3 regions of the Shewanella sp. WXL01 genome follow, and region 3 is predicted to be linked to each of the others. Evidence: predicted binding sites of a transcription regulator. Region 3 holds the regulator's gene; each other region holds the start of a gene.
What was found. Region 3 encodes sigma-54, which starts transcription at its own class of promoters, with help from an activator protein. Its sites were predicted from a motif close to GTTGGCACGNNNNTNGNNT; they were not measured.
Positions count from the first base shown of each region.

Region 1: G3R49_RS06325 (flagella assembly protein FlgT) is a predicted target of sigma-54. The motif match lies at 1,529-1,547, and genes of this name have one in related genera.
Region 2: G3R49_RS06495 (PAS domain-containing sensor histidine kinase) is a predicted target of sigma-54. The motif match lies at 1,863-1,881, and genes of this name have one in related genera.

Region 1 covers NZ_JAAIKQ010000002.1:259,126-266,558, forward strand. Annotated here, with positions in the region: gene G3R49_RS06310 (DUF6268 family outer membrane beta-barrel protein) at 1-117, shown strand, start outside; gene G3R49_RS06315 (LPP20 family lipoprotein) at 228-677, opposite strand; gene G3R49_RS06320 (FlgO family outer membrane protein) at 674-1,381, opposite strand; gene G3R49_RS06325 (flagella assembly protein FlgT) at 1,697-2,962, shown strand; tRNA gene G3R49_RS06330 (tRNA-Arg) at 3,051-3,126, shown strand; gene G3R49_RS06335 (hypothetical protein) at 3,338-4,228, shown strand; gene G3R49_RS06340 (helix-turn-helix domain-containing protein) at 4,338-4,523, shown strand; gene G3R49_RS06345 (hypothetical protein) at 4,803-5,120, shown strand; gene G3R49_RS06350 (replication endonuclease) at 5,113-7,041, shown strand; gene G3R49_RS06355 (hypothetical protein) at 7,137-7,433, shown strand, end outside.
Region 2 covers NZ_JAAIKQ010000002.1:295,315-302,747, forward strand. Annotated here, with positions in the region: gene G3R49_RS06490 (sigma-54 dependent transcriptional regulator) at 111-1,541, shown strand; gene G3R49_RS06495 (PAS domain-containing sensor histidine kinase) at 2,032-3,054, shown strand; gene G3R49_RS06500 (sigma-54 dependent transcriptional regulator) at 3,047-4,396, shown strand; gene fliE (flagellar hook-basal body complex protein FliE) at 4,606-4,947, shown strand; gene fliF (flagellar basal-body MS-ring/collar protein FliF) at 5,035-6,720, shown strand; gene fliG (flagellar motor switch protein FliG) at 6,710-7,433, shown strand, end outside.
Region 3 covers NZ_JAAIKQ010000001.1:594,052-601,484, reverse strand. Annotated here, with positions in the region: gene G3R49_RS02460 (ATP-binding cassette domain-containing protein) at 1-113, opposite strand, end outside; gene G3R49_RS02455 (calcium/sodium antiporter) at 303-1,265, shown strand; gene G3R49_RS02450 (KpsF/GutQ family sugar-phosphate isomerase) at 1,300-2,277, shown strand; gene kdsC (3-deoxy-manno-octulosonate-8-phosphatase KdsC) at 2,277-2,825, shown strand; gene lptC (LPS export ABC transporter periplasmic protein LptC) at 2,822-3,382, shown strand; gene lptA (lipopolysaccharide transport periplasmic protein LptA) at 3,393-3,974, shown strand; gene lptB (LPS export ABC transporter ATP-binding protein) at 3,983-4,717, shown strand; gene G3R49_RS02425 (RNA polymerase factor sigma-54) at 4,863-6,356, shown strand; gene hpf (ribosome hibernation promoting factor) at 6,380-6,667, shown strand; gene ptsN (PTS IIA-like nitrogen regulatory protein PtsN) at 6,670-7,113, shown strand; gene rapZ (RNase adapter RapZ) at 7,110-7,433, shown strand, end outside.

The sequences.
Region 1 (7,433 bases), on a different contig from region 3:
GTCAACATGTATGGCGGCTATTACTTCTCTGGTGAAATGGAGCAGAGCCAAACAGAGTTTTCTCAAGAGATAGAAAACCAATTTGCCGGTGCAGTGTCGTTTGAAGTGAAGTTTTAGATATTCAGGCACACATGTATAGAGAAGGCCTCTAAGTTAAATGACTTAGCGGCCTTTTACTATGTTAGCTATCTTGGATTTAATCAGGCTAGGTATCTCTATCTTTAAATCTAGAAGTAGGTGACTTCTTTGACTTTTCTTGGGCGGTTTTGTTGCTGATATAAGTGCCATACCTGCTCAAAGTCTAAGGACAACTCTGTGACATAAAACTCCCCTGAAGGATAAGTTTTCACTATCTTAGCGCCTCGAATAATGCCACTAACACTGGCGCGAACCTGATCATCATTTAATACCCAATCACTCACAGAGCTATTAGCGTCAATACGCTGACCATAGACTTGCTCGGCAAGCTCACGGTAGGCGGCAATTTTCGACGCCTGCATTGCCATTAATACTTTTTGCGACTTGTTGTCACTAAGTTGTAACTCAAGTGGCGCGTAACCTACAGCAGTAATCGTTGGAAAGTTTTCAGGCGCTTCAGTTTCCCACTGCACATATTTATCAGGCGATGCGCAAGCGGTTAACGTCAGTAACAACGCTGCAATGATTAGGCTTCTCATTGGTTGTCTCCTATAACTGAATAGCGCCCATCGGCAGCATTGGCGTGGCGATATAACAAGCCGTTACGATTTTCGATAGTTGATGGCGCTTGCAGGTAACCTGACAGGCTTGCACCGTCAACAAACGACTGAACAGAAGATACCACGCGGTTATTGGTAATATCGACGATGCGGCCGTTAAACACTACGCCTTCATTAGTCAGTGACATGGTTGAAACAAGTACATGGGCAACAGGCAGGTCGCTTGGCAGCATCTCCCAGTTACGTGATAGTAAAAACTCGCCTTGATCAGTAACGCGAATAGCGTTGGCTACATTGAGGTCGACAACGTTGAATTCATGGGCGTGGAATGCTGTCATTAAACCTTGCTGCAACTGGGCTGCAAGTGGGTTGGTCTGGCTATAATCGGCTGTCATCACCGGGGTTGCCACTACCAATGGTTGGTCGCTTCTCAAGCCATCGTTTTGCAGCACGAGTTCATTGGCTAACGTCTCTGCCCAAGTATTTACCTGGCCTTTAGGTGCAATGCCTGATGCCATGACATCATAGGTTACTTGCGGCGACTCTGCTGATATCTGCCCATCAACTACCTGCAAGTCATTGCTAAACGATAAGCGCTCAGCAGTGGGAACTTGCGTTGAGCTACATGCGCTGGTGCCAAGTAGTGCAAGTGCAACAACTGACAAGTAATGCTGCAATTTCATATTTATTCCTTCGCCTTAAGCCATGGTTGACGCAAAAATCGTCTATGGCAAATACCTGATTATCTAAATTATCGGCGCGGCTTCAGATTACTTTACTGATAATCATGGCTTATATGTGCTTTCACTACTTGTAGCTACTTGAGCAGCTTAGGCATAAAATTTGCTTTTATCTAACTAGGTATAGATTGGCGTAGTATTCAGACAAAAATTTGGCAGTCTGGCCGCTAGCTGTGTTTGTGCTGACTGTAGACTCAATTAACGTCATCAGCGCATCACAAACAAACGTTAACGCTCAAATGTAGAATAGGTAAGCGAATGAAACATAAGCTTGAACAGGTTAAATTTCCAAGGTTTTGGCAATTGGCTGACTGTAGTAAGTTGTCAGTACACTTTTCGTTACCTAGCTGTTCGTTTACTCGCGCTTTGGCTGCACCTGCACTGGCAGCTTGTATTGCTTTGCTGTCAAATCCAGCGATTGCTGAGCAGGTAGAGGTAACCGGTAAAGCAACCATTGTGAATGGTAATATTGAGAAAGCCCGTGAAGATGCAATTAGCCAAGCGCTAAATTATGCCAGTCTTAAAGCCGGGGTTAACTTTTCCAGTAATCAACAAATTGACCAAGGTAAGCTAACGCTGGACTCGTTTCAAATTCAGCGTATTGGCGCAGCTAATGATGTGCAATTGGTTAGCGAGATAATCAGTGACGACAAAATCTCAGTCGTGCTAAGAATGGAAGTGGTTGAGCAGCAAAGGGCTGAGCAATGCGTTAGTCAGGGTTTAAAGGCGACAATCATGTTGCCGAAAGCCTCAATTAAGAATAAACGCGATCTAGCCTACGGTCAGCTAGCATATTTACAACGTGATTTTTCTATTCAATTTGGTGATGCGTTAAATGCCTATTCCCAGTACAGCGTTGCCAATGTGCATGCTGACGAGTTACTAGACCATACCAATAAGCTCACGAACTATCGCGGCAATGTGCTGCCTAGCTGGCTAAGTGAGGCGACCGATAGTCATTATGTATTGCAGCCTGAGATCACCGATATTTCCGTAGAGGATTATGAGACCTCATTATTTGGTTTGGTCGAGCATTATCCAGAGCGTTACATCAAATTTAAGCTTAATTTGTATCATGGCATTAGTGGTGAGCTTGTGTGGTCAGATTCTTTTGAAAGCTCGTCTACTTGGGAGTTTGACAAGAGCCAGGCTGTATCAACAAGCTCAGCGCGTTTTTGGCAATCCAGCTATGGTTTAAAGCTTAATGAGTTATTTGAGCGCAGTTTAATTGAGTTGGATAACCAACTTAATTGTCGACCTTTACTTGGGCAAATCGTTGCGCGTCAGGGTGATAGAGTTGTGTTGAACTTAGGCCGAAATAATGGCGTTAAAATGGGCGATAAATTCCAAATCGTTTTGCAGCGTAATATCCCCGATAGAATTAACACCATGCGCGCCGTGGCCAGTAAAACCCGCGCCAATGTGACTATTGATCAAGTGACAGAGAACACAGCGACTGCAATTATTTCTGGAATAGAAAGCGCTAATAACATCCAGATTAACGATATAGCGATCAAGATTTAACCAATTAAATTTTAACGAGTTTAATCCGTGAATATATCGATAACAAAGGGTTTTCATCGACGGGAATTTGCGTATAATCAGCCCAAGTCTCCCTATAGCTCAACAGGATAGAGCAGCCGCCTCCTAAGCGGCCGATCAGGGTTCGAGTCCTTGTGGGGAGACCAGTCCGCATGTTTTTTCCTTAAAAATCAAACTATTAACTTTTTCATTGAGTTCTGTGCCGCCTATGTGCCGCCTTTGAATACACGTTTTTAGCACTTTTTGTTATAACCATATCGAATAATCTCAGTTTTAAGGCATTAAGCTCGGTTATAGACTTTCAGCTCTGTTTTTTATAGTTTTAGGCTAAATCAAAGACAAGGATGAAGTTTCGCGATGAGTGAATCGAATAAGGACAAAAGTACTGGCGCTGATAATAGTCCCGACCAAGCTGGTGGCGATAGAATTAAACGAGATTTTTTCGATGAAATGCCTTTTGATATACGGGCTGTTATTAACGCAGCGTCAAATATTGATGACCAAGATGTATCAAATCTTGTTGGTAAGGCAAATGATACGCTTGATTCATTCATCGCTCTTATGGAAAGCGATTCAAAATTAAAGGAGTTGCTTCCAGAAGGTGTTAAGGAAGAAACCCTAGCCCGTGAATTGGCTAAACTACCCGAAAGCCAAGTTATCATCGAACAAGAAAGGCTGGAAGGCGCTAAGGTTTTTGAAGCATTTTTTTGTGACCTTATAGATCAAGATATAGCCCCTGATATTGAAGCAGCCAGAAAGTTGGCGGCTGCAAAATCAATTACTGATGCACTTGCTGACTTATTCCCTGCCGAACAGTCTCAAATCTTTAATTATATCCCTGAAGAAGTAGCTGAATTACTTCAAGGTGCCTTCGTTTGTCATATGGCAGGCCTGCCAGACCAAGCTAAATTGTTTTATAAAATCTTTACTCAAAAGCAGTTTATGAACGCTCCAATTTACACTGGGTTTCAAGACGAAATCACCAAAAATAAAGGTGCTATAGAGCTTGCAAAGCTTCACTCACAAAAAGGGCAAGATTCCCGCCATAGTAAGAATAGGAAACGTAAAGCATACGCTCTTGAACTATACAAACAGCGGAAGTTTAAGAACCCAAAACAAGCAGCTGAGCGGCTATTCCCGCGCATTAATGAATACGCTAAATCTCTGCAGCACCCTTTCTCTAGTGAATATCAAGGATTTAATACTGTTTATCGTTGGTTCTTAGAGCTAACAAAAAAAGCAAACTAAAAAGTGCTTCTCACCCTGAGAAACACCTTTTTGAGCCTCACAAGCGCATACACTTTACCAACATGATCATATTGTAACTCCGACAAACACAAACTAATCGGAGTTAATTATGCAAACACTACTCACCCCTGCGGAAGTGGCGAGACAATTAGGAGTGACAATCGGCACTCTCTCAGTATGGCGTTGTACAGGACGTTACCCTCTCAGATTTATCAAAGTTGGTCGTCGTGTGATGTACCGTCAAAGCGATGTTGAAAACTTCGTTAACGGGAGGGTTTATGACCACACTCTATAGTTTTTTTACATTAAACCTTTTTGATTGTGTTCTTATCTTTGGCTTGATAAAGCTTCAGGCAAAGCTCGAAGGTATAAATGGTTGGCTTCAAGGCTTTAACAGCAGATCGCCATTAACGAGTACCACTAAGGAACAGATAGATAAAACCACTTTATACCCGTTAACGGGTACAACGCCTAAATTGGTCTCAATGTACCCGTTACGGGCTGCTGCACTCGTTAACGAACATAAGCCCGTTAATGTAACGAAAACTCCTACTGATAATAAAGGGGGCAAGTAATGGCCGCATTAAGTAAAGACCAACTTGCCTTGCTTTATTGGCTAGGTAAAACAGGCAATAGCATCTCAGTGTGTATCGAACTATGCCCTGATATTGGCAAAATCATTAGAGGTGAACGACCGAGCACAAATGACCAGAAAACCGTTGAAGCATTTCAACGGCGAACACTATTTAAACTAAAGGCTTGTGGTTTCATTAAGGAGGATATCCATTACATAACGGGTATTCGCTATCTAATATGCACAATCAACCAACGAGGAATAGAAAAGCTAAAACAAATAGATGTCCAATTACAGGGGGAGCTTAACCATGCCTGAAGTTCATCCTCATGATGCGGATTGGGTTAAAAGCCGTTTGCTTGGCTTACCCCAAATCCATAAAAATGCTGTTATGAATAACTACCAAAAACAGCCAAACAGAAGGGAGGCTAACACCTACATTCGCCATATAGCAAAAGCAATATCGAAAGTGCTAGGCCATAGAAGTAGCATGTACTGCGTTAGCATTGAAGATAGCAATTACCAAATCAGAGCGAATAACCATGCTCGACAATGCACAATTATTGAAGCAAGGTTTAACTCAGTAAGTTTATTTAAGGCCTATAGCGCAATTGTAAGGTATGTAACTACTTACCAATTAACACCACATCCTTTGTCTGAAGAAGTATTAAGCAATCTTAAAAATGATTGTTTAAGTCAGGAAGAGTTAATCAAAGTGTTAGGTGTTATTAAACGTGCTTGTGATGCGTCGTGGTGGAAGCCTAAACTTAGACGGTTGCACAATAAGCAAATAGAAACTGTTTCAAGGTTACTTAACCTGGTTAACAAGCATCGTGGGATTTATGCGAGTAACACAACCGTTGAAAACTATATAGCACAATGGAAAAGTAACCGTGAATTGCTAGAGAATACCTTAGCTACAAACGAGCTGGACTACAGTGTGAGTCTGGCTGAACTTTCAGATTTGAATGTGTCCAACCCTAAAATTCGTAAAGCTGAATTAATGGTTCGCATCCGTGGGTTTGAGGAATACTCGCTTGAAATGGGTTATGAAGCTGTTTTCCTCACCATGACCACACCATCAAAATATCATCGAAGCTTTGCTAAATCAGGTGCTGAAAACCCTAAGTGGCAGGGTGCAACACCTTTGGATGGGCAACATTACTTAAACCGAACTTTTCAGCGAATTAGGGCATCTTTGAACCGAAATAAAATCACTCCATTTGGTTTTCGTGTTGCTGAACCTCACCATGATGGCACTCCTCACTGGCATTTACTGCTATTTGTACCTGAAGAGCAACAAGAAAAATTGGTTCAAATTTTTGAAGAGTATTGCTTACAAGAAGATGGTGATGAACAAGGGGCAAAAGAGTCCCGCTTCAAAGTTGAATATATTGATTCAAGCAAAGGGTCAGCTACTGGCTATATTGCTAAGTATGTTGCAAAGGGAGTTGATGGTGAAGGTGTAGAACATGACCTATACGGTAATGACTCGATAACTGCCGCAATCAGAATTCGGGTTTGGGCATCATGTTGGGGAATTCGCCAGTTCCAGCAAATTGGTGGTGTAGGTGTCACTCAGTGGAGAGAGTTAAGACGGCTAGACAAAATTACTGACCAAGGCTTACAGTGGATTGAAGACGTTAGACAAGCAGCTGATGAGTCTAATTGGTGTCGATACACCGAATTGATGGGAGGTGTATTTTGCAAGCGTGAAGATCAACTGATAAGGCCGCTTTATGCGTTTAAACAGCAAAGGTCTAATAGCGAGCACTCAAGCCAATCCCGTGATATTGCTAGAGAAGAAACATTTGAGCAATCAAATGCAACTCAAGAGGACTGTATTCCTCATCCAAGAATTGCTGCAATCAATACCGAAATCACCGAATTTAATTCGGTAAACATACCGAAAAATCCCGAAAACAATCCCGAAATCAATCCAGCAATGACCAAATTAGATTCGGGAATCGAGACCGAAAATCCTGCAATATTCAAGGAATCATCTACAAGTCGGTTAGTCGATTCAGGTGAGTTAACCGAACCACTAAAAATGAATAAGTATGGTGATGAGCTAATCACTCAGCTTAAGGGCATTGTCTGTTTAGGTTTTGAGATTATCACTCGAGTACACGAATGGACGTTGAGCTACTCTATGGCTGATGATGAAAATGCCCTTACTTGGAGTACTGTCAATAAGTGTACTGAAAGTGCTGATACAACTTTTAACCATTTATATTGAAACTGGTCACTGTCAATTCATTGAAAATTAAGTAGTATGTTATGGATTGAAAACACGTTTATATTGATACTTAAGGAAGAGTAATGATAGACCCATTGTCACAATTGTTTGTAGCTTATCTGCATACAGCCTCTAACAGTATTACTGAAGTCTATACAGACTCAATGAATACAAGTGTGACGACAAAAAGCTTGGTTTATCAGAATACCAATATTCGTTTACAGCATCAGCTCTGGAAAATCAGACCAAACAGTGTTTGTGCTAACCACTCACAACAAGCCACTCAATTCTCGAAGTGTACTCAACAAGCAAAAGCAATGTTCACTGAATTATGTTCAGAGCTTTCTTGCATGGATAATTTGAGCAACAAAGGCCGCAGCGTCACTAATATG
Region 2 (7,433 bases), on a different contig from region 3:
TTTTATAGTAAAAGAAAGTCACATTATAGTGATTACTATTAAACACTTCAGCTTACTCTGGAGAGATGACTCAACGTAAACCTAGTACTTTTTAAAGCTTGGCTTTCTGAATGATGCAAATAGAACAAAAAATCTTAATTGTCGGAACCCCATCAGAACGCGTTTCCCGCTTGTGCTGTATTTTCGAGTTTTTGGGAGAACAGTGCGAAATTATAACTGCAGATGCGTTGGTTGAGCTGCTAGAAGCTGCTCGTTATCGAGCTCTTGTCATTGCAACTGATGAAGTTGTCCCTGAATCTATCAAAAACATTGCTTCTGTTGCGCCTTGGCAACCGATTTTGTTGCTCGGTGCAGCTGAGCTAAAACTTTCCAATATTTTGGGTATCGTTGAAGAGCCGCTAAGTTACCCTCAATTGACCGAGCTGCTGCATTTTTGTCAGGTGTTCGGCCAAGTCAAAAAAGAACAAGTTCCTACCAGTGGTAATCAAACCAAACTTTTCCGTAGCCTTGTCGGTCGCAGTAACGGTATTGCCAACGTACGCCACTTGATAAATCAAGTCGCAGGTTCAGATGCAACAGTACTGGTGTTAGGCCAGTCAGGAACTGGTAAAGAAGTTGTGGCGCGTAATATTCATTACATGTCAGAACGCCGTGATGGCCCATTTATTCCTGTTAACTGTGGTGCGATTCCTCCTGAGTTATTAGAAAGCGAGCTTTTTGGTCATGAAAAAGGTTCGTTTACAGGCGCTATTTCAGCTCGTAAAGGCCGGTTTGAATTGGCTGAGGGCGGTACCTTATTCCTTGACGAAATTGGTGATATGCCGCTGCAGATGCAGGTAAAGTTACTGCGTGTATTACAAGAGCGTGTGTTTGAGCGTGTGGGCGGCAGCAAAACCATTAATACTAATGTTCGCGTTGTCGCTGCAACTCATCGTGATCTTGAATCCATGATTGAGGAAAACGAGTTTCGCGAGGATTTATACTATCGTCTCAATGTTTTCCCAATTGAAATGCCTGCATTGAGTGAGCGTAGTGAAGACATTCCACTGCTTTTGCAAGAGCTTGTTAGCCGCGTGTTTAATGAAGGTCGTGGTAAGGTTCGTTTTACTCAACGTGCGATTGAATCACTTAAAGAGCATACCTGGTCAGGCAATGTGCGCGAATTATCTAATTTGGTTGAGCGTTTAACTATTCTGTACCCTGGTGGTCTAGTTGATGTTAACGATTTGCCAAGGAAGTATCGCCATATTGACGTACCAGAGTACTCTGTTGAGGTCAGTGAAGAGCAACTTGAACGAGATGCATTGGCTTCAATCTTTAATGATGAAGAGCCTGTTGAGATCCCTGAGACTCGTTTCCCTACAGAGCTTCCTCCAGAAGGGGTGAATCTGAAAGATTTACTTGCAGAGTTAGAGATCGACATGATCCGTCAAGCGCTTGAGCAACAAGATAGTGTCGTTGCTAGGGCCGCAGAAATGCTTGGTATCCGCCGTACCACTCTAGTTGAGAAAATGCGAAAGTATGGCATGGGCAAAGACTAAGCCTAAATTGGTGCTTTAAATAAAAACCTGCAGCAGCAGGTTTTTTTGTACCTGAGCGCCGGCTTTTATCCTTGTCAAAGCTGAGCTAAATTAAGCTAACTGAACTAGGCTTAACAGCGCAAGTGCTGACTTCTATTAGCCTTCAGCAGTCATTCTTTAAGCTTTATTGCAAATTAAATTAATCGACACATCTGCTTTAATATGAGCTGAGGTTTGGCTTTGCCGCGAGTTTTTGATTTGAATATTGCTTAGTGTTTGCTCTGGCACTATTTCAGATCTCACTGGGGCTAATATGAATTAGCGTGTTAGCGAACATTAACCATTGGCATGATACGTGCAGAGTAACGTCAAACGTAAATCTTTTGACGGAGTTTCCATGTATTCAGCTCAAGCTATCACTGAATATCAATCGAACAATGATAAGCAGCCTCAGGCAGCGCTTAGGCAAGTGGATTGTCAATCAGTTGAAGCACCAAGCACGGATGCAAGTATGACTATTTCTACCTTAAAAGAGGCGGCGAATATGTCTAATCAAATGGCGCACATTCTTCAGGCTATGCCGTCTGGAGTGGTCATTATTGATGGTAATGGTGTAGTAACACTCGCTAACCCAGTTGCAACGGAATTGTTAGGTAGGCCATTGCAAGGGGCAAAGTGGTTTGATGTTATCAATCGCTCATTTGCGCCGCAAAAAGACGATGGTCATGAGGTGTCGCTGAAAAATGGCCGCAGGGTTAAATTGGCGATTACCCCTCTGACTCCAGAGCCTGGCCAGTTGATAGTGTTAACAGACTTAACAGAAACTCGCTTACTCCAAAAGAATTTATCACACATGCAACGCCTATCTGCGCTAGGAAAAATGGTAGCATCATTGGCTCATCAGGTGCGCACGCCATTGTCTGCAGCGTTGCTGTATGCATCAAATCTTGGTAGTCCTAAACTAACAGAATCCGCCAAGCAGCGTTTTCAAATCAAACTTGTCGACCGATTAAATGAGCTCGAGCGCCAAGTAAATGACATGCTGCTAATGGCTAAAGGTCGCCAGGATGAACTAGCTGATACAGTGACGCTAGGTCAGCTGATTGAGCGTGTTATGGATAACTGTGAGCCGATTGCGCTTAAGCATAGTTGCGAACTAACCGTTGAAAATACCAGTGAGAGCCAGATACAAGCCAATGCTAGCGCCCTAAGCTCAGCATTTAACAATCTAATCATTAATGCGCTGGAAGCCGGTGCTAACTTAGTCAAAATTGTTGCGAGTGAAGATCAGCAGCAAGTGTTTATTGATGTGATTGACAATGGCAAGGGTCTCGACAGTGCCAACGCTAAGCAAATTTTAGAGCCTTTCTTCACCACAAAGTCACAAGGTACAGGCCTCGGCTTAGCCGTGGTGCAATCAGTAGTGCGTAATCATCAAGGTGATATTCAACTTAAAAGCAAACCGGGCGAGGGCTGTCATTTCCGACTAACCTTTAATAAGCAAAATGCTCGTCAAGGAGGACAAGATGCCTGAAGCGAAATTACTGTTAGTTGAAGATGATGCATCTTTACGTGAGGCATTACTTGATACCCTAATGCTCGCTCAATATGAGTGCGTTGATGTTGCTAGTGCTGAAGAAGCGATTATGGCGCTAAAGCAAAATACCTTTGATATGGTGATAAGCGACGTACAAATGCCAGGTATTGGTGGTTTAGGTTTGCTGAATTATTTACAGCAACATCACCCTAAAACGCCGATGTTGTTGATGACCGCATTTGCCACCATTGACAGCGCGGTAGAAGCGATTAAGCAAGGTGCGGTAGATTACCTCGCCAAGCCGTTTGCACCAGAAGTATTACTGAATCAGGTGTCACGCTACTTACCCCTTAATGACAACTCTGGGCAACCGGTAGCGGCAGATGATAAATCTTTGGCATTGCTGAATTTAGCTAAACGTGTTGCTAGCTCAGATGCGTCAGTGATGATCATGGGGCCTAGTGGTTCGGGTAAAGAGGTGATGGCGCGTTATATTCACGACAACAGCCCACGTCATGAAGCGCCGTTTGTAGCTATTAACTGTGCGGCTATTCCTGAAAACATGCTTGAGGCGACGTTATTTGGCTACGAGAAGGGCGCTTTTACCGGTGCTTATCAAGCCTGTCCTGGTAAATTCGAGCAAGCCCATGGCGGAACTTTACTGCTTGATGAAATCTCTGAGATGGAATTGGGTCTACAAGCAAAACTGCTCCGAGTTTTGCAAGAGCGGGAAGTAGAGCGTTTAGGCGGACGTAAGACCATCAAGCTTGATGTGCGCGTACTGGCAACTTCAAACCGAGACTTGAAAGCCATGGCAACTTCAGGTGAGTTTAGGGAAGATTTGTACTACCGCATCAATGTATTTCCTCTGACTTGGCCAGCGTTAAACCAGCGCCCCGCGGATATTATTCCACTTGCTAATCACTTACTGGCTAAACATGCTGAGCGCTTGGCAATCACACCTGTGCCAACACTTGATGAAGCCGCCACGCGGCGGTTACTGACTCATCGCTGGCCGGGGAATGTGCGAGAGCTAGATAACGTGGTGCAGCGCGCCTTGATTTTACGAGTCGGTGATGAAATCAGTGCTAACGACATTATTCTCGATAGCGCTGACGTGCCAGCTGCGGTTGAACCCGCAGCAGAATTGACGAGTGCGCCACAAGTGGAAGCGCTAGGCAGTGAGCTTAAAGCGCAAGAGCACGTGATTATTCTTGAGACCTTGAATCAGTGCAATGGTAGCCGTAAACAAGTGGCAGAAAAGCTTGGGATCAGTGCCAGAACACTAAGATACAAGATGGCAAAAATGCGCGATATGGGTATTCAGATCCCTGCCTAAGTGCATATGAATAAGTGTAGCCTGTATGCTGTTATCAGCAGCAGGCTATTCTCTTTGTGTAGCTAAACCTCACAAGAAACAGCAACACTTGCTGAATTAATCAACAATCACTTCCCTAAAAAGTTCAACAGTTATTCTGTTGGCATCCTAATTGCTTTAACTCTATATAGATTGAGAATGCCGTCAATTAATCGACGAAGGAGTTAAACATGCAGATCAGCAACAACCCACTACTACAAGAAATGCAATCACTACGTGGTGAAATTGCTCCTTCAATTGACACCAACATTCGTCCTGGATTAACTCAGCAGGTAAACAACACATCGGGAGCTGATTTTGGTCAGCTGTTGTCAGATGCAGTTGGCAATGTAAGTGGGCTGCAAAAGAACTCGGCAAACTTGGCAACGCGCCTTGATATGGGTGATACAACTGTGACGTTGTCAGACACGGTAATTGCGCGTGAGAAAGCCGGTGTAGCTTTTGAAGCAACCGTGCAGGTTCGCAACAAGTTAGTAGAAGCATATAAAGAAATTATGAGCATGCCAGTATAGTCACATTTAGTGGCTTTCTTAGTTGGTGTTGGCAGACAGTGATTGACAGTTATTTAGATTAAATAGGTAATTATCGTGAGCACAGATGTGATGGTTGGAACGGATACCACAGTAGATACAGGTATCCAACAAGAGAACAAACCAGGCTTACTTGGCAGCCTGGGTGGCGTAGACATGATGCGCCAGGTGATCATGATCCTGGGCCTTGCTATCTGCTTAGCTGTTGCTGTGATTATTATGATCTGGGCGCAAGAGCCAGAGTATCGCCCGTTAGGTAAGATGGAAACGGATCAAATGATCCAGGTACTTGATGTGCTGGATAAGAACCAAATTCCATACAAAATCAATGTTGATGTGTTAAGCATTCCTGAGAACAAATACCAGGACGTAAAATTGCTGCTTAGCCGCGCCGGAGTTGATAGTGCAGCGCCCGCTGATGATTATCTAAGTAAAGACAGCGGATTTGGCGTGAGTCAGCGCATGGAGCAAGCTCGCCTTAAGCACAGTCAGGAGCTTAATCTTGCTCGCGCTATTGAAGAGTTAAACAGTATCAGCCGCGCCAAAGTTATTTTGGCCTTACCTAAAGAAAACGTATTTGCCCGCAATGCATCTAAACCTAGTGCAACGGTAGTTGTGAACGTACGCCGCGGCGGGTTAGGTCAGGAGGAAGTCGATAGTGTCGTTGATATTGTGGCTTCTGCCGTGCAAGGGTTAGAGCCATCACGCGTTACCGTCACTGATTCAAATGGCCGTTTACTTAATTCAGGTAGTCAAGAAGGTACATCAGCTCGTGCCCGCCGAGAACTAGAGCTAGTCCAACAGAAAGAAGCAGAATACCGTAAGAAGATTGACTCAATCTTGATGCCAATCCTTGGTCCTGAGAACTTTACCTCTCAAGTTGACGTGAATATGGACTTTACGGCGGTTGAGCAAACTGCAAAGCGTTTTTCTCCTGACTTACCTGCTGTTCGTAGTGAAATGACTGTGGAGCGTAACTCAACCTCTGGCGGTGTAGGCGGTATTCCTGGCGCACTAACCAATCAACCGCCAATGGAGTCAAATATTCCTGAAGAAGCGGGTGCCGGTACAGAAACCAATCGTCAGCAAGGTGACTCATTTAGAGAAGCGACCCGTAATTTTGAGTTAGATACCACTATTAGCCATACCCGTCAGCAAATCGGCACAGTACGTAGAGTAAGTGTGTCAGTGGCTGTAGACTTTAAGTCTGGCGCGCCAGGTGAGGATGGCCAGGTCACTCGCGTACCACGTACAGAGCAGGAATTAACTAACATCCGCCGTTTGCTTGAAGGTGCAGTTGGCTTTAGTAGTCAACGTGGTGACGTGTTAGAAGTGGTGACTGTGCCATTTATGGATCAATTACTAGTTGAACTGCCAGAGCCTGAAATGTGGGAACAGCCATGGTTCTGGCGCGCAGTGAAGTTTGGCCTTGGCTTTGTTGGTATGCTGCTGTTAGCCTTCTTAGTGGTTCGCCCTATGATGAGCAAATTATTAAACCCTGAGGGCCCAGATTTACCAGAAGAAACCCGTTTAGGTAATGAGCTTGCTGAAATTGAAGATCAATACGCAGCCGATACCTTAGGTATGTTAAATACCAAAGAAGCGGAATACAGTTATGCAGATGATGGTTCAATTCAAATCCCTAATCTGCATAAAGATGATGATATGATTAAAGCTATTCGCGCCCTTGTTGCGAATGAGCCTGAACTGTCCACCCAAGTAGTGAAGAATTGGTTACAAGACGATGAGCAATGATAACGAACAAGACGTAGAAAAAGCAGTTGCGTCGTTTGACCCAGATTCCGTTACCGGTATTGAAAAAACCGCCATTTTACTGCTGAGTTTAAGCGAAGCAGACGCAGCATCGATATTAAAACACCTTGAGCCTAAACAGGTACAAAAGGTCGGTATGGCGATGGCGGCGATGGAAGAGTTTGGTCAAGAAAAGGTGATTGGCGTTCATAAGTTGTTTTTAGACGACATTCAAAAGTTCTCGTCGATTGGTTTTAACAGCGAAGAGTTTGTCCGTAAAGCCTTAACTGCTGCGCTTGGTGAAGATAAAGCAGGCAACCTGATTGAACAAATCATCATGGGCAGCGGCGCGAAAGGCTTAGACTCGCTCAAGTGGATGGACGCACGCCAAGTTGCCACCATTATTCAAAATGAGCATCCACAAATTCAGACTATTGTGTTGTCATACCTAGAGCCCGATCAGGCCGCCGAGATTTTCAGCCAGTTCCCTGAAAATACCCGTTTAGATTTGATGATGCGTATTGCTAACCTTGAAGAAGTTCAGCCTGCAGCACTGCAAGAGCTTAACGACATCATGGAGAAACAATTTGCTGGTCAAGGTGGTGCACAAGCGGCGAAGATGGGCGGCTTGAAAGCAGCTGCAAATATTATGAATTTCCTTGATACTGGCGTTGAAAGTCAGATTATGGAAACCATGCGTGAGTCTGATGAAGAAA
Region 3 (7,433 bases):
CCCTGTGGGATATTTAAAGAAATATCTTGATATATGACGCGCTCACCGCGGCTAAAACCAAGGTTACGGATTTGGATTAACGGGGATTGTTGCTCATGAGACTGCTGGGACATGTGGAATTAATGCTCGCCCTACCTGGCAAATAGAAATAAAATTGTACGCAATTTAGTTATCGAGCTCAACAAAATATAAACATAAGTTATTCATAGGCTATCGCAGCACTTTCCTTTTACTAAAATTCCAGCGAAAATGCGCGCTACAAATTTTTTAGATACATCACCTTTTTGGATACATCACCCATCATGCTACTCAATATTGGTTTACTTATTATTGGTTTGCTCGTTCTTGTTTGGAGCGCTGACCGGTTTGTTTATGGCGCAGCGGCGTTTGCGCGCAATCTTGGCTTGCCGCCAATGTTGATTGGTTTAACCATTGTAGCCATGGGAAGCTCAGCCCCTGAGATGCTAGTGGCAGGTACCGCCGCTGCTGATGGTATGACAGATACCGCCATTGGTAACGTGCTTGGCTCCAACATTGCCAACATTACATTAATTTTGGGTATTACCGCGTTATTCGGCGCAATTGCCGTTAGCTCAACCACGTTAAAAAGAGAAATTCCGTTGATGCTTGCAGCAACTGCACTTGCGGGCTATTTGCTACATGACGGACAACTATCTCGTGTTGATGGCATCATTTTACTCGTCGCCTTCTTTGCCATTATGGGCTACTTCATCTATCAAGCAGTCAATAAAGACACAGCTGATAAGTTAGATGACGATATTGAAGCCGAAATCCCAAATAATGTACCAACACTTCATGCTATTATATGGCTAATCGTTGGCATGATATTATTACCGCTTTCAGCTGGTTGGATGGTTGATGGTGCAGTAGGCATCGCCAAGTACTTTGGTCTTTCAGACCTAGTGATTGGCTTAACCATTATTGCAGTCGGCACTAGCTTACCAGAGCTAGCTGCCTGTGTTGCAGGTGTGCTCAAGAAAGAAGATGACCTTGCAATAGGTAACATTGTTGGATCGAACTTATTTAATATACTTGCAGTCTTAGCATTACCAGGGTTGATTGCACCGGGTGCGATTGACGCAGCGGCAAGTGGACGCGATTTTTATATGGTACTTGGCACCAGCACCGCATTAGCCGTGCTTGTACTGTCAACCGGCGCTAAAAAGCAGCTTACTCGTTGGCACGGTATATTATTGCTGATTACCTTTATTGCTTATCAATTCATCGTTTTTCAATCTCAATAGATGATAAGCAGCACAATTTATTAAGAGAGTACCCATGACGAGTCAAACTCAATTGCGACAATGGGGTCGCAACGTTATTGATATTGAAAAAAAGGCATTAGAAAACCTCTACCAATATGTCGATTCTGACGCTTTCGGTCAGGCTTGCGAACTCATTTTGCAGTGCAAAGGCAAAGTGGTTGTCATGGGTATGGGCAAATCTGGTCACATTGGCAATAAGATTTCAGCTACCTTCGCCAGTACAGGCACTCCAGCATTTTTCGTTCATCCGGGTGAAGCAAGCCATGGTGATTTGGGCGCGCTGTCTAAAAACGATGTGGTGATGGCAATTTCAAACTCAGGTGAGTCAAGTGAAATTCTAACTCTGATGCCGGTTATCCAGCGTATGGGCGTACCTGTTATTGCGGTAACGGGGAAGCCAGAATCCAATATGGCAAAACTGGCTAAGCTGCATTTGTGCATCAAGGTACCAGAAGAAGCTTGTCCATTAGGCTTAGCACCTACATCAAGCACCACAGCCACTCTGGTAATGGGTGATGCCCTAGCTGTAGCATTACTGCAATCACGCGGCTTCACTCGCGATGACTTCGCGCTATCGCACCCAGGCGGCTCATTAGGTAAAAAGCTATTATTGAAAGTTGACGATGTGATGCATAAAGACGAGCGCCTGCCGCTAGTGAAGCAAGACATCACCATTACCGATGCCCTTTATGAAATCACTAAAAAAGGCTTAGGTATGGCGGGCGTAGTTGATGGCAGTAACAAGCTGGTCGGTATTTTTACCGATGGTGATTTACGCCGCGTTATCGATGCCCAGGTCAATCTAAGAGACACATCAATTGCACAGGTAATGACGCCAAACTGTGTGACTATCCAGGCAGGAATTTTGGCCGCGCAAGCGTTACAGGTGATGGATGATAAGAACATCAACGGCTTGATTGTGGTTAATGAGCACCACCAACCTATTGGCGCATTGAACATGCTCGATATGGTTAAAGCAGGAGTAATTTAATGCCTCAAAGTTTATATGGTCCAGTTAGTGACCAAATCTGGCAAAAGGCCCAGCAAGTCAAACTACTTATTTGCGACGTAGACGGCGTATTTTCAGATGGCCGTATCTACCTCAGCAATGCTGGCGAAGAGCTTAAAGCGTTCCACACCCGTGATGGCTATGGAGTGCGCTCACTGCTTGGCAGCGGCATTCAAGTTGCTGTGATCACAGGTCGCAAATCGCAGATTGTCGAAAACCGTATGACTGCGTTGGGCATCACTCATATCTACCAAGGTATTGACGACAAGTTTGTGCCATTTAAAGAACTCCTTGAGCTGTATCAAGTTACACCAGAGCAAGTGGCCTATATTGGCGATGACATGGTGGACTTACCCGTTATGAAGGCGGTAGGTCTATCAGTTTGTGTCGCTGACGGGCACCCGTTTGTTAAGCAACACTGTGATATGACAACCAGTATTAACGGTGGTCACGGCGCGCTGCGTGAGTTAACCGATCTACTTTTGCAAAGCCAAGATAAACTGGCTAGCGCTCACGGTATGAGTGTATGAGCCGAGTCACCCTCGCCATCATCGCGTTTTTTAGCGCCGCGCTTATTCTCTATTGGCAAGTACAAGCCAAGCGTAACGAGCAAGCTCTAAAAGTCGACTCAGGTGTCGACCGCCCAGAGTTTATCGCTAACGATCTTAAAACCACCACCTTTAATGATTTAGGGCAGATCGAAAGCCGAGTGAGTGCTAAACACATGGAGCATTTTGAGTCGACTAACATGACTCACTTTACTGACCCTGTTTATCTGGTGTTTCCTGAAGATGGCGAAGCACAATGGCAACTGAGTGCTAGCAAAGGTCAATTAGATAAAAATAAAGATGTGGTGACGCTCAGCCAAGATGTACTTATTGATGCAGTTGACGTTGATGAGCCTTTGCAATCGCTGAGCACACAACAGATACAATTGGATTTAAATACCTTAATTGGCACCTCTAAATCAGCGGTATTTATCGAGGGCAAAGGCTTTCAAATTCAAGGTTTAGGTTTACATGCAGACCTAAATACTCAAGAATTAACACTACTTAGTCAGGTAGAAGGACGTTATGAACCACGTTAATCCACGCCAGATGTTGTTGGCTTCAGCAATTGTTGCCCTTGGGTTTGTTAGCCCAATGAGCTCCCTTGAAGCAAAAGAAGGCGACTTACAGCAGCAAGTAAAAATTAGCTCAGTTAGCCAAAAGGCAGATATAAAAAATAACCAAATCATTTTTTATGGTCCAGTGACTGTGGTTCAAGGTTCAATCAATATTCAAGCAGATGAACTACGCGCATTTACTTCTGATAACTCTGTAACCAAAACCTTAGTCGCCACTGGTAACCCTGCGACTTTTTCACAAGAGTTAGACGACGGTAAAATCGGTACCGCTAGCGCCTCTGAAGTACGCTACGACCTCGCAAGCACCACCTTGACGCTAACAGGTAAGGCTAAGCTTGACCAAGCAGGCAGTCAGGTGACAGGCGATATCATTCGCTACAACATTGATAAGCAAGAACTCATAGCCCAAAGTAAGGGCGATGAGCGAGTGATAACCATTATCCAGCCAGAGAACTTCCAAGATCCGTCAGAGCAAGCGCCTGTCGAGCAGCAGCCTGAGCCGCAAACGCGAATAGAACAACAGCAAGAGCCATCAACACAAGGTAATCAGTAGGCTAAGTAATGACAGAGCAAATCACCTTAACGGCTGAAAACCTGGCTAAAAGCTATAAGAACCGCCAAGTAGTGAAAGACGTAAGCTTATCGGTTTCCACTGGGCAAATTGTTGGTCTACTGGGCCCAAATGGTGCAGGTAAAACCACTACCTTTTACATGGTTGTTGGACTTGTAAAAAGCGACCACGGGCGCATTTTAATTGATGCCGATGATTTAACTTCTGATCCAATGCATCTGCGTGCGCGCAAAGGCATTGGTTACTTACCCCAAGAGGCAAGCATCTTCCGTAAGCTAACTGTACACGACAACATCATGGCAGTTTTACAAACACGTAAAGAGCTAACTAAAGAGCAACGTGTTGAAGAACTTGAACATTTACTCGAAGAATTCCATATCACTCACATTCGCGATAGCCAAGGTATGGCATTATCAGGCGGTGAACGTCGCCGAGTAGAAATTGCCCGGGCACTGGCTGCAAACCCGAAATTTATCTTGCTCGATGAACCATTTGCGGGGGTTGACCCAATTTCGGTAATCGACATCAAGAAAATTATTCAGCAACTCAAATCTCGTGGTCTAGGGGTGTTGATCACTGACCATAATGTGCGTGAAACCCTCGATGTTTGTGAGCATGCTTATATCGTGAGCCAGGGCAACTTAATTGCCGAGGGGACACCAGATGAGATCTTGAGCGATCAGCAAGTTCGTGCAGTATACTTAGGTGAACAATTCAAGCTATAGTTATTGATGTTTTGGTTTCGCTCGCTCAACTACATGGGCGGCGACAGCATTAGCTTCGACTGAGTACCAATCCAGTCTCTCCTAAGGAAGCCAATTACAAGCATTAATGTGTGTCTCTTATACGATACCTAGGGATAAGTGGTAAATGAAAGCGTCACTACAGCTCAAAATGGGTCAACACCTGACTATGACCCCACAACTGCAACAGGCAATTCGCCTACTGCAGCTGTCTTCATTGGAGCTACAACAAGAAATACAACAAGCATTAGACTCTAACCCACTGCTTGAAGTAGAAGAAGAATTTTACGACGGTAAAGACGCCTCAAAAGACAAACAAGATCAAGCTGATACCGATTTTAGTGAAGCAAGCCAAAAGTCTGCTGAAACAGACACTTCCAACGTTGATCTCGCAGACTCGCTCAATAAAGAATCTATGCCTGACGAGCTGCCAATGGACACCACCTGGGATGAAGTCTATACAGCCTCACCAGTTGCCAGCACTGGCGCAACCAGCTCTGGATCACGCGACGATGATATGCCATTTCAAGGCGAGACCACAGAAGGTCTATACGAGCATTTAGAATGGCAAAAAAACCTCACTCCTTTTTCTGATACCGATTTAGCCATCGCCACCGCCATTATCGATGCCATTGACGATACAGGCTATTTAACCCAAAGCACCGAAGATATCCTTAGCGCCATGGGCGATGAAGAGGTTGAGCTAGAAGAGGTTGAAGCAGTACTTAAACGTATTCAGCATTTTGACCCCATTGGCGTTGCTGCGCGCGATCTAAGTGAGTGCCTGCTTATACAGTTAGCGCAATTTCCTAATGACACCCCTCATATTGACAATGCGCGTATGTTGATTGCCAACTATCTCGACCTAATTGCTGGCCGTGATTTTCGTTTACTTATGCGTAAAACCAAGCTTAAAGAAGATGAACTTAGGGAAGCAATTCACCTGATCCAATCATTGAATCCAAAGCCTGGTGCGGCAATCACACCTAGTGATGATGAATATGTCATACCTGATGTGTCAGTATTAAAGAAAAATGGCCGCTGGGTCGTGGAGCTTAACCCTGACAACATGCCAAAAATTGGTGTCAATCAGCATTACGCTTCTATGGCTCGTAGCACCAAAAGCCAGGCTGACAGCCAGTTTATTCGCGGTCATTTGCAAGAGGCTAAATGGTTCATTAAGAGTCTAGAAAGCCGTAATGACACCCTGTTAAAAGTGGCCAACTGTATCGTACAGTTCCAACAAGGCTTCTTTGAATATGGTGAAGAAGCCATGAAACCAATGGTACTCAACGATATTGCTGAGGCCGTCGAGATGCATGAATCCACTATTTCCAGGGTTACCACACAAAAGTACATGCATACGCCACGCGGTCTGTTTGAACTCAAATACTTTTTCTCAAGCCATGTCAGCACAGATGACGGTGGCGAATGCTCATCTACAGCTATTCGCGCCTTTATCAAAAAGCTGGTCGCCGCTGAAAATCAGAAAAAGCCATTAAGCGATAGCAAAATGGCACAACTGTTAGCGGAGCAAGGGATTAATGTTGCTCGTCGTACGATAGCGAAATACCGTGAAGCAATGCTTATCCCGCCCTCAAACCAACGTAAGAGCTTATAAGCTCAATCAAAGGAGGACGATATATGCAAATAAACCTAACGGGGCACCACATTGAGTTAACTGACTCACTCAGAGAGTATGTTGACAGTAAATTTGCCAAACTAGAACGTCATTTTGAGCAAATCAACAATGTGCACGTTATCCTAAATGTCGACAAACAAGTACAAAAGGCTGAGGCTAAAGTCAGCCTTAGTGGAGGAGAAGTCTTCGCCACTTCTGAACATAGCGACATGTATGCTGCAATCGACTCTTTGATCAGCAAACTTGACCGCCAGGTAATCAAACATAAAGAGAAGCTAACCAAGCATTAATGATGGAAATTCGTACCATCCTGCAGCCGGAGTGCACTGCCTGTGCCACTCCGGGCAGTAAAAAAAAGGTATTGCAACTCATTAGCGAAATCGCAGCAGAGCAATACACAGACCTTTCAGCACAAGAAATTTTCGAAAGTCTTGTCGCTCGTGAAAAAAAAGGTAGTACAGGTATAGGCAATGGTATCGCGATTCCCCACGGTCGTTTAGACAATATCGAGCAGCCCATTGCGGTGTTTATCAAGTGCGATGAATCAATTGATTTCGATGCCATCGACAACAAGCCTGTCGATTTACTATTTGCGCTTATTGTACCGTCAGATCAATGTCAGCAACATTTAGCGACGTTGGCTTATATTGCAGAAAAACTTAATGACAAGCAAACACTCAAACAGTTACGTAAATCAACAGATAAAACTCAACTCTATCAGGTGATCGCTCAATGAAACTGGTTATCGTCTCAGGTCGTTCAGGCTCAGGAAAGTCCGTTGCACTTAGGGTGCTAGAAGACTTAGGTTACTACTGTGTCGACAATCTGCCGATCCCATTGATCAATACATTGCTTGAGCAGCTTAAAGGCTCACATGAGCTTATTGCGATTAGCGTTGATGTGCGCAACATAAAGGAGCAAGGAAAAGTACTGCAGGCTCAGCTACAACTATTACCAGCCGATATCAGTATCACTAGCTTCTTTTTGAGCTCGAACGACAAAGTGCTACTCAAACGTTATAGCGAAACGCGCCGTTTACATCCATTGTCTAAGCAA